One region of the Sodalis sp. RH16 genome, then DNA from elsewhere that is predicted to be linked to it. Evidence: predicted binding sites of a transcription regulator. Region 1 holds the regulator's gene; the other holds the start of a gene.
What was found. The regulator PurR, encoded in region 1, represses purine synthesis genes. The targets are predictions, from matches to a motif close to CANGCAAACGTTTGCNTG.
Positions count from the first base shown of each region.

Region 2: a site for PurR is predicted at 1,147-1,164, ahead of glyA (serine hydroxymethyltransferase). Genes of this name have one in related genera too.

Region 1 covers NZ_CP178737.1:4,753,975-4,759,667, forward strand. Annotated here, with positions in the region: gene ACL2XJ_RS21640 (MATE family efflux transporter) at 1-768, opposite strand, end outside; gene ACL2XJ_RS21645 (riboflavin synthase subunit alpha) at 1,021-1,674, shown strand; gene cfa (cyclopropane fatty acyl phospholipid synthase) at 1,776-2,927, opposite strand; gene purR (HTH-type transcriptional repressor PurR) at 3,355-4,371, opposite strand; gene ACL2XJ_RS21660 (YnhF family membrane protein) at 4,571-4,660, shown strand; gene ACL2XJ_RS21665 (C40 family peptidase) at 4,686-5,582, opposite strand; gene ACL2XJ_RS21670 (hypothetical protein) at 5,664-5,693, opposite strand, start outside.
Region 2 covers NZ_CP178737.1:6,112,978-6,118,670, reverse strand. Annotated here, with positions in the region: gene glrR (two-component system response regulator GlrR) at 1-558, shown strand, start outside; gene glnB (nitrogen regulatory protein P-II) at 624-962, shown strand; gene glyA (serine hydroxymethyltransferase) at 1,338-2,591, shown strand; gene ACL2XJ_RS27925 (hypothetical protein) at 2,644-4,164, opposite strand; gene csiE (stationary phase inducible protein CsiE) at 4,340-5,596, opposite strand.

The sequences.
Region 1 (5,693 bases):
AAACAGCGTCACCTCGAAAAAGAGCGAGGATGCCACCGGCAATCCCAGCGAGCACAAACGCCGCAGGGTCGGCCAGTGCGGCAGCACGATAGCGACGGCGGTACGGAAATCCGCAAAGGTGCCGGCCCGGCGCACATACAGCCACATGACCCCAAACATAATCCAATACACCGACGCCGTGGCGATGCCACAGCCCACACCGCCCAGGGCCGGCATACCCAGCTTGCCGTAGATAAACACATAATTGATCGGAATATTAGCCGCCAGGCCGAGGAAACCGATGACCATGCCTGGCTTGGTTTTGGAAAGACCTTCGCATTGGCCGCGCAGCACCTGGAAAAACAGATACCCCGGCGCCCCCAGCAGCAGAAAATGCAGATAGGCGACGGCTTTTTGCGCCAGGGCGGGATCGACATGATGCATCCTGCCGATGACAAACCTGGAATGATACAAAAGGAACATAATCAGCAGCGAGACGGACAAGGCCAGCCAAAACCCTTGGCGCACTTGAAAGGCGATGCGATCGCGCCGGCCGGAACCGTTTAGTTGGGCAATGACCGGCGTCAGCGCCATGATAAGACCGTGGCCGAATAAAATAGCGGGCAGCCAGATGGAAGTACCGACGGCGACGGCGGCCATGTCGGTGGCGCTTACGGAGCCGGACATCACGGTATCCACCACGCCCATGGCGGTTTGAGCGATTTGCGCAAGGATCACCGGTAAGGCCAGCGACAATAATGTACGCGCTTCGAGGAAATACTTCTGCACGCAGGCACCTATGATGTTATGGATTAAAAATAATACAAGCTGCAGATAAATTAATGATTATGAGTGAATTTAAGCGGTAATTTATGCGGCGTTTCTGAGGCATAGTGTAATGGATTCCCTGCTTTATACCAGTGCAATAATGCACATTTTCCGTGCATAGCGTTTCGCCGCGGGAGGGTATTTGGTTTTCACCTGAAATTGGGGCAATATAATACCCATCTTTTTAAGGTGTCATTAAAAGAGGTCAAGGCCATGTTTACGGGTATTGTTCAGGGCACCGCGTCGGTGGTGGAAATTGATGAAAAAACCAACTTCCGCACGCATTACATTAAACTGCCGCCGGCGCTGCTGGACGGGCTTGAGACCGGGGCATCGGTGGCCCACAACGGCTGCTGCCTGACGGTGAGCGCCATCAAGGGAGATGTGGCGAGCTTCGACTTGATGAAAGAAACGCTGCGCATTACCAACCTCGGGGAATTACAGGTGGGAGATGAGGTGAACGTGGAGCGTGCCGCTACGTTCAACGCCGAGATTGGCGGCCATGTCATGTCCGGCCATATCATGTGCAGCGCGGAAATCGTTAAAATCGTCACCTCGGAAAACAACCGGCAGATTTGGTTTAAAATGCCGGACAAGGAGTTGATGAAATATGTGCTGTACAAAGGCTATATCGGTATCGACGGCATCAGCCTGACCATCGGAGAGGTTGCCGCGGATAAATTTTGCGTCCACTTGATTCCGGAAACCCTCACCAGGACAACACTCGGCAAGAAACGCCTGGGAAACCGGGTGAATATTGAAATCGATCCGCAAACCCAGGCGGTTGTGGACACCGTTGAACGGGTTTTGGCGCAGCGGGAGGCCGCACTGGCCGTCGCTGCCGGACACGAAGTTAACATGAGGTAAAACGCTGTATCCCGACTGTCGGGATAGGGACGCTTTATTGCCCGTCCAGGGCAATAAAGCGTTGGAGCGGAAAGTCCAAAAGAACGTACCGCAATGGACGCTTAGCGGGGCACACGAATCCCGCCTTCAACCCCTTGCGGGCTGAACAATACCTGCCACAAATGGATGTTACGGGCGCGAAAAGCGCCGGCGCAGGCATTCAGGTAGTAGCAGAACATCCGGAAGAATCGATCCGAGTAATTTCCCGATAACGTCGGCCAGGCGGCGAGAAAACGTTCATACCAGGCCATCAGCGTTTTGTCATAATCGGCACCGAAATTATGCCAGTCCTCCATAACAAAATGCTTCTCGCTGGCCCGCGCGATATGCTGCACGGAAGGGAGGCAGCCATTGGGGAAGATGTATTTGTCGATCCAGGGGTCCACGTTCATATCGGTCTGGTTGGATCCGATGGTATGGAGCAGGAAAAGGCCGTCGCGTTTCAGGTTGCGATCAATGACGTCGAAATAGGTGGCGTAGTTTTTCGGACCTACGTGCTCAAACATGCCCACCGAAACGATACGGTCGAATTGCACGTTGAGGTCGCGGTAATCCTGCAGCGAGATAGTGACGTCCAAACCTTCGCAGCGATCCTGCGCCAGTTTCTGCTGTTCAGCGGAGATAGTCACCCCCTGAACCGAAACACCGTAGTTCTTGGCCGCATAAGCGGCAAGCCCGCCCCAGCCGCAGCCCACATCCAGCAGCGTCATGCCCGGTCTTAACTGCAGCTTTTCGCAGATCATCCTGAGCTTGTCCTGCTGCGCTTCCTCCAGAGTGGTGGCCTTGTTCCAATAGCCGCACGAATACTGCATATAGGGATCCAGCATCAGGCTGAACAGGTCATTACCCAAGTCATAATGCTCTTTGCCGACAATCCAAGCCCGTTTTTTAGACTGAAGATTCATGAGCCGCGCGGCGGCAACGCGCATAACATCCTTGAAATGCCGGGGAAGCTTATTTTCCAAACCGGCTCTTAAAACGCGCTGAAAAAAGATATCCAGTCGCTCGCATTCCCACCAGCCGTCCATGTAACTTTCACCCAACCCCAATGACCCGTCCTCTAGCACGCGTTTAAAAAATTCCGGGTTCTTGACATGAATATCAAACGGCCTTGCGCCGTTGATCTTTACACCTGCCTCAGCAAGCATTTCATGGATGATTCGATACCAAGCATTATCATGAAAGCTCAGGTCTTCAACACACGAGGAACTCATAGCTTCTCCATCACCTTTCTTCTGTTATAACCCCGTCAGGAAAAGCGTAGCCGATACCTGCGGGCTTTTATAATCATCCACGGGTATCCGTGGTGTCGGATGTACCACAATAAACAGAGGAATATAAAAAACACCAATAGACTGTTTGTCAGACGGGCGCTTCATAAATAGGATGACGCCATGTAAAAACACGACATTCTTTTAAAGCAAAATTATTAGACAACTCGTTATATTTGTTAACGATATTGAGTATAAGCCTGCATTCCGGTTTAGACAATAGCTGACAGAATAATGTATTTCACAGATAAGTTAATGATTTCCTATCGAAACAATAACTCATCAGGCACATTCGGCGGTATGAAATATATTATTACATTCGGGAGCGAATCACCTTTGATAAGGGGCTCAGGAGGCCGTGCGCCGCCCTTCAGGAGCGAAACGGGCCGTCGGCCACCGAACGGCGTACAATCAGGGCGGGATGCACTTCGATAATCCTGGCGTTTTCCCGTTTGCTGGTGATACGGTCCAGCAGCATGGTCAGCGCGGCCTCGCCCAGCTCTTCTTTGGGTTGATGAATGGTAGTCAATGACGGGGTAAAAAAGCACGAATTGCGCACATTATCATAACCGATAATTGAGATGTCATCGGGAACCTTCATGCCCATTTCATCAATGGCGCACATTGCACCCATGGCCATGATATCACCGCCGCAAAATACCGCCGTGGGCCTTTGCGGCCTGGACAGAATGAGTTTCATGGCCTGATAGCCGGATTCCGGTTCGAAATCCCCCTGCACAATCCATTGATGGGGAATGGCGATGCCGGCTTCTTCCAGGGCCCGCAGGTAGCCGCGATGACGGCCGCCCCCGGTATTGCGCGCCAGTTGGCCGGGTATGGCGCCGATATCGCGATGCCCCCTGGAAATCAGATAGCGGGTCGCCATGTAACCCCCGGCGAAGGCATTGTCGATAATGGTATCGGTGAAATCCCGGCGAGCTTCGCCCCAATCCATGACCACCATGGGGATATGGCGATACTCTTCCAGCATATTCAGCAACGGTTCGGGATATTCGGCGCACATCACCAGCAACCCGTCCACCCGTTTTTGCGCCAGCATCGCCAGATAGGCGCCCTGTTTGTTCAGATCGTTATGGGAGTTGCACAGCACAAGGGTATATCCCCGCACAAAACAGTGGTGCTCAATCGACTCGATAATTTCCGCGAAGTAGGGCGCTTCGCTTGAGCTGGCCAGCAGGCCGATGGATTTTGTGCGGTTGATCTTAAGGCTGCGCGCCACGTCGCTGGGGGAATAGTGCAGCTGCCCGATGGCCTCCAAAACGGCGATCTTGGTCTCTTGCGCCACAAATCGCGTCTTATTGATGACATGTGACACCGTAGTGGTGGATACCCCGGCGCGTTTCGCCACGTCTTTAATGGTTGCCATGCGTGTAGAACTCCTGTACGCCGAAATAAATAAATCGCCAATTTTCCTTGATTCGGCACTAAAGTGAAAGCGATAAAGATAAATATGCTCGGGAGTTGCTGCCCGGCAAGCTTTTTTAATCGGGTTATGCGACACTGCTTACAACCTACGGGTGTAAAGATATCCCGTTCAGCGATAGGTGTAGTGATAAGGAGAAGTGATGAGCAGCGATTTCAAATTGTCATTAATGACCACGGTATTTTCCTTGCTGGTGATCATTGCGTTCAGCTTTACCGCGGTAATGAATTAAGGCGCCCAGGCGCCTTTTTTTCCTTTCAGCGAATGGTTTTCGGCGTCACGACCCGGCGGGCGCCGACATAGTGATCCGCCCAATAATCTTCATTCAGATAGCTGATGCGGATATCGCGGCCGGTGCGGGGGGATTCGATAAACCGTCCGTTGCCCAAATAAACGCCCACATGATCCGCCGCGCCGCGGTTGGTGATATGGAAGAAAACCAAATCGCCGCTTTCCAGATCGTCTTTCTTCACCGGCGCCGCATCGCGTAAATGAAACATTTCATTGGCGGTACGGGGCATATGAATCCGTACCACGTCCTTATAAGCATAATAGATCAGGCCGCTGCAATCGAACCCGGTATTGGGCGACATGCCGCCCCAGCGATAAGGCTTGCCCATCTGGGACATCAGCTTGTTCATCGCCGTCAATTTGGCATGCTGATAGCGTTTTTTGTGGCTATCGCTCATGATGATGGGTTGATCGTTGGCAATGAGATCGAGCGTGGCGCTTTCTTTCATCCGATGCCTGCCGTAACCCTTTTTGTAGCCTTTTTTCGGCGGGGTAAACTTGGCTATTTTTTTTGCGGGGGGCATTGGATGCAATTTTTTAACGTGGTTTTTTTCGACGGCCGGCTCTTTCGCTTTGGCGACGGGTATGGAATGTAATTTTTTATTGCTGCTTTTTTCAGCAACGAGCTCTTTTGGTTTGTCTGTGCTATGACGGGTGATTTTCTGCTCGGTCACCGGTTTGCTTTTTTTGGTTATCTTCAACACCTCTTTAAGAGGTTTTCGTTTGCGTCGGTCACCTGTTTTAGCCGTACTGGACTGTGATTTTCGCTGGTCGGCATTGATACCGGCATTGGGCGCGGCATGCGCCAAATTGAAAAATAACTGAGTAAAAAGCAACACAAAAAGCGTAAAGCATAAACGCATGATTAACGCTATCCTCTGTGGCCCCAAAGAGGGGGTTATAAATGCCTCAAAGGAATTTAAGCTATTTACCCCTACTTTGCATCATGAATTATCATCATATTGTGAATAAAC
Region 2 (5,693 bases), 1.4 Mb from region 1:
TTGGGCAGTAACCGGGATTTGGATATAGATGTCAGGGTTATCTCCGCCACCCACCGGGATTTACCCAAAGTGATGGCGCAAGGGGAGTTTCGGGAAGATCTTTTTTATCGCCTGAATGTAGTCAGCCTGAAACTACCGGCATTGCACGAGCGGGCCGAAGATATCCCCCTGTTGGCCAACCATTTATTACGGACGGCGGCGGAACGGCATAAACCCTTTGTGCGGAGTTTTTCCTCCGACGCCATGAAGCGTTTAATGGCGGCCGGATGGCCCGGCAATGTACGCCAGCTGGTTAACGTGATAGAACAGTGTGTGGCGCTGACCTCTGCCCCGGTTATCAGCGAGGCGCTGGTGGAACAGGCGCTGGAAGGTGAAAATACCGTCTTGCCGACCTTTGTTGAGGCCAGGCTGCAATTTGAATTGCATTATCTGCGCAAATTGCTGCAGATTACCAAGGGAAATGTGACCCAGGCGGCGCGTATGGCGGGTCGTAACCGGACCGAGTTTTACAAGCTTCTGTCGCGCCATGAGCTGGACGCTAATGATTTCAAAGATTAAGTTGGCTCTCTTCTATCCGATGATGAGCGGCGCAGGCCGCAAATCAGCTTGAGAAAGGTTGTATAATGAAAAAAATCGATGCGATTATCAAACCGTTCAAACTGGACGATGTCCGCGAGGCGCTGGCGGAAGTCGGTATCACCGGCATGACCGTCACTGAAGTGAAGGGTTTCGGACGCCAGAAAGGCCATACCGAGCTGTATCGCGGCGCGGAATACATGGTGGATTTTTTGCCCAAGGTGAAAATAGAGCTGGTGGTGTCGGATGATATCGTCGACAGCTGTGTGGAGACGATAATGCATACCGCGCAAACCGGTAAAATCGGCGACGGCAAAATTTTCGTCTTCGACGTGGCGCGCGTGGTGCGTATTCGTACCGGCGAGCAGGACGAAGAAGCGATTTAATCCGGCCCGGCGGCTTCGTCCCGGCGTAGTATGCCGCTTGGGCGATGGCCGTTCTCGTTCATAAATCGCCCGCCGTGAACTTTTGGCTCATGGGCTGCCCCCTCATGAAAAAACGCCCTGCCGCAATGAAAAAATATCCTGAAGGTTCGCCGGACCCCATCCCCCAAGCCCTGCGGCGTAACCGCAGGGAAACGTTTGCGTAAAAAGCCGCCCCCGCACCTATCGGAGCAGGGGCAAAAAAGTTTACACTATCGCCATACCCCCTCGGATTCTACTCTACATAGTTCGACTTGCAGGGAAGCCAACGCGCCCGCAACGTGAAATATGGCGAGTAACTTAATCGACGAATTACGTCAGTTGAAGCAGGAGAACCGGATGTTAAAGCGTGAAATGAACATTGCAGATTACGATGCCGAATTGTGGCAGGCAATGGAGCAGGAAGTAGTGCGCCAGGAAGAGCACATTGAGCTGATTGCGTCGGAGAATTACACCAGTCCGCGCGTCATGCAGGCGCAGGGTTCTCAACTGACCAATAAATACGCCGAAGGTTATCCGGGCAAACGTTATTACGGCGGTTGCGAATTTGTGGATATCGTCGAGCAATTGGCTATCGATCGCGCCAAGGAGCTGTTCGGCGCCGATTATGCCAACGTACAGCCCCATTCAGGCTCCCAGGCCAACTTTGCCGTGTACACCGCCCTGTTGCAGCCGGGAGATACGGTGCTGGGCATGAATCTGGCCCACGGCGGCCACCTTACCCACGGTTCGCCGGTGAATTTTTCCGGCAAGCTATATAATATTATTCCCTACGGCATCGACGAAACCGGGCATATCGATTACCAGCAGCTGGCGGAACTGGCGTCAACCCATAAGCCGAAGATGATTATCGGCGGTTTCTCCGCCTATTCCGGCGTTGTGGATTGGGCCAAAATGCGTGAAATCGCCGACAGCATCGACGCCTATCTGTTTGTTGATATGGCTCACGTGGCGGGGCTGGTTGCCGCCGGCGTTTATCCCAACCCGGTTCCTCACGCTCATGTGGTCACCACCACCACCCATAAGACCCTGGCCGGTCCCCGCGGCGGCCTGATTCTGGCGAAAGGCGGCAGCGATGAGCTGTATAAAAAGCTGAACTCGGCGGTATTCCCCGGCGGGCAGGGTGGTCCGCTGATGCACGTTATCGCCGGCAAGGCGGTGGCGTTGAAAGAAGCCATGGAACCGGCATTCAAGATTTATCAGCAGCAGGTTGCCAAAAACGCCAAGGCCATGGTGGCGGTTTTCCTGGATCGTGGTTATAACATTGTCTCCGGCGGTACCGATAACCACCTGTTCCTGCTGGACCTGGTGGAGAAAAATCTCACCGGCAAAGAGGCTGACGCCGCCTTGGGCCGCGCCAATATCACCGTTAATAAAAACAGCGTGCCAAACGATCCGAAAAGTCCGTTTGTCACCTCCGGTGTCCGTATCGGCACCCCGGCGGTCACCCGCCGCGGCTTTGGCGAAAGCGACGTGCGTGAACTGGCCGGCTGGATCTGCGACATACTGGACAATGTTCACGATGAAGCGGTCATTGAGCGCACCAAGCAAAAAGTCCTGGCCATCTGCGCCCGTTATCCGGTTTATGCCTGATTAGCCGAATGCCTTATCCCCCGCAGATGTGATTGCGGGGGATAAGCGTTAATTAATACACCAGTATTTCCCTCCTGGCCGCAGCTATATTCCTTTTGGCTCCGCTGCGTTGAGAAGTCACGATAAATTTATTATTATGAAATTTAATATCGATTCTATTTCTTTTGTGCTTTGTCACAATATGATATCGATTACTTTTATTTTTATTACGGATTAATTCCACATAATGCCCTTTTATCCTCAAGTAGCTTTTATGGTCATGGGACCACTGTAATCCCCGCTCATCGGGCGCGGATAATACCGACTCCACAATATTTGGATCCGCCATTGCCGGGGTTATGCGGCGGATTAACGATTTCGAGACTTGCAAAGCCGTAGGCTGCTGCAGTATCCATTGGCCGTTGCTAAAGGCCAGGGGGTAGCTGACGGCCTGATTGCCGGAATCAAAAATTTCATATTTGACGCCGTGCTCCGGCATCACTACCGGGCGCACCGATATCCCATCGGCGTTTATCAATACATAAAAGCGGTAAACCGGCTGGCTGATGCCGTCGCGGCCATTATATACTTCATAGACTTTCCCTTGGCCATAATGAGCTGGATTGAGGTTATCCACCGCTATGCCATATTCATCTTCAGCCAGAGTTGCCTTGCATTGCTGAATGATGGCGGCTGGCAGTCGCGGATCGTTCTTGGATGGGGGCAATAAAGGGACATTCCGGATGTCAGCTTTTTTAATCTTGGTTAAGATATTCTGCGTTTTGTCCTTGCCCGGCGCCGCGAACCTTTTTCCGCTTAATTCGCGGCGACCCGGCCGGGCGGTTAGCGAGGCGTCACTCGGGGTATCCAATGGAAACGCCGCCTGCTGCGGGAACCCGGACGTCAATACATCAGGGTCATCTCGATAACGCAGAAAGTTATGGTGGGTGTTCTTGCCGCTTTTTTCCAATGGAACCAACCGGTCGGCGTTATCGCCATAGCCCGATATCATGTAATACTCATTAGGATCTAATGGAGGAAGCTGTTCTATGCTTTTTTGGTTTCCCATGGCAAGGATCGGGGAGGATAGCGCCGTTGAATGGGCATCGTCGGCAGCCCTGTTATTTTCTCGAGGTCCGAGCCTTTCACTGTGATGAGCGGGTGAAGTCAATGCAGAGGCATAATAAACAGCGGCCGTGACGGCCTGATGCATATTTTTAATTCGTAATTTTTCATCGGATTTTTTTTGATGATGGATAATATTTTCATCCCGCCATTGAAGTGATGCTTGGTGGAGCTCTTTACCAAGGGTTTTATAATCATCCCCCTTGTTTGTTTTATCCCTGGGCAGATTCCGTGCCGCGGAGAACGGTATAGAAAAAAATACCAGCGCGGAAAAACATTTGGTTATTGCTACGGCTGAGGGTTTACATTTGGCACTTATTTTTAAAGCAATATTGGAAACCTGAATAAGTGGCTTGAACAGGCCCATAAAATTATTCATTTCATGATTTTGATCCGGAGAATTGACGCCACAATTTTTTAAATGCGGTGAAAATGCGCAGGCATCAGGTTGTGCTTTAATCGAATTCATTAATACGCTTTATCATTACTAAATGGGTGAAGCATAGTAGGTAAACAACTCAATAAAATAAAGCCAAGGCGGCATTGGATGAGCGATTTCTTCAATTTTTAAAATGAAATGTTAAATTAAACCCATTCCCATTGTCTATTGAGGGAAAGCGATAATGATCGATTCCCTTCGGGAATCAGGCTTCCAGCAGTTGACGGATACGCTCTTGCTGGGATTGCGCCAGCGGCAGGCGCACCAGCATCAGCGGCGGCGAAAACAGCGGTAGCGGCAGAGAAAAAGGCGAAATGACCAAAACGGTATTTTTAGGCGCGCCGCGAACCTGGAATTCGGCCAGGGACTGGAACTTGATATTCAGCGGCAACAGGGTCAACTCGCGGATTTGTAACTCCAGCGTTTTTTCTTTGCCCCCCTCGCTGTTGGTCAGTATAACCACCTGCTTCTCCTGCAAATCGTTATCCTGCATCAGCCAGGCGCCAAAAATCACCGCGATAAGTCCCAGCTCCTCGCGGGGAAAGCGGATGCGGTATGCCGCTTCAAGCGGCATTACCGCCGCGCGGGTTGTGCGCAACAGACGAGGGTATTTCTCCTCCACTTCCAATTGCAGGCTGTTGTCGATACCGACGCGGAAATGGCAGCGTTCCAAGGCGGCGCTGAGATGGGAAAAAAGCTGGCCGGCCAGCATCTCCGGCTGATGGAAGGTGGTTTGCGCCACCTGTTCGAACCGCCGGATGATGTTTTTTACTTCCTGCAAGAGCTGTCGGTCGTCGTCGGAACGGACCCCGGTCTGGTTGGGTGTCTTCAGCAACCGGGCTAGCAGGGTAAAGCCTATCAGTTCGTTCTCCGGCAGGGGCCATAAGCGAAAAATGTCCAGCACCTGCCGGTATTCGGCTTTTTGCTGTAGCCATTGCAGCTGATGCTGATTGAATTCCGGCTGCTCCCGTGCATGGCATTGCATCAATACATAACGCAAATAGAGATGCAAAAAGGCCACATCGCTTGCGGACGGCGGCCTTTCCAGTAACGACGTGTAACCGGTGATGGCAGCCTCGAACTGTTCATCGGTGATTTGATAATCGGCGGGCAGATGCAGCCACTGATGCTGTTGCAGCGGCAAAAAATAGCGGTTCACTTTGTCCGGACAAAGGCGCAGCGTACGGCGCAGACCCTCTATAAGGCACAGCCGCTTATTCAGAACGTTGCCTTCGATCCGGTAATTACCGTCATGCCCCAGCACCAGGGAGAGATGGTAGATACGCCGCATCTCGCTTTCGATGTGGACCAGATCGCGCCGTGTCGTGGGTAAATCCTCGCCGTTATACCTTGAAAGCGAGACCAGCGACAAAGATGGCAGGGGCGCAAAAAGCATCAATAGCAAATGGCTGCGACGTTGCGAACCGGAAAGCGCCGGCACCGGTGGGGTGGGCAGGCTCATGGGTCTCATTGTCCTTACGTAGGTATTATTGCTAATGATAGCTAATCAATTTCCCTTTGTGAGGTTAGGATAATTTTTGTTTGTGAGATTCAAGGGC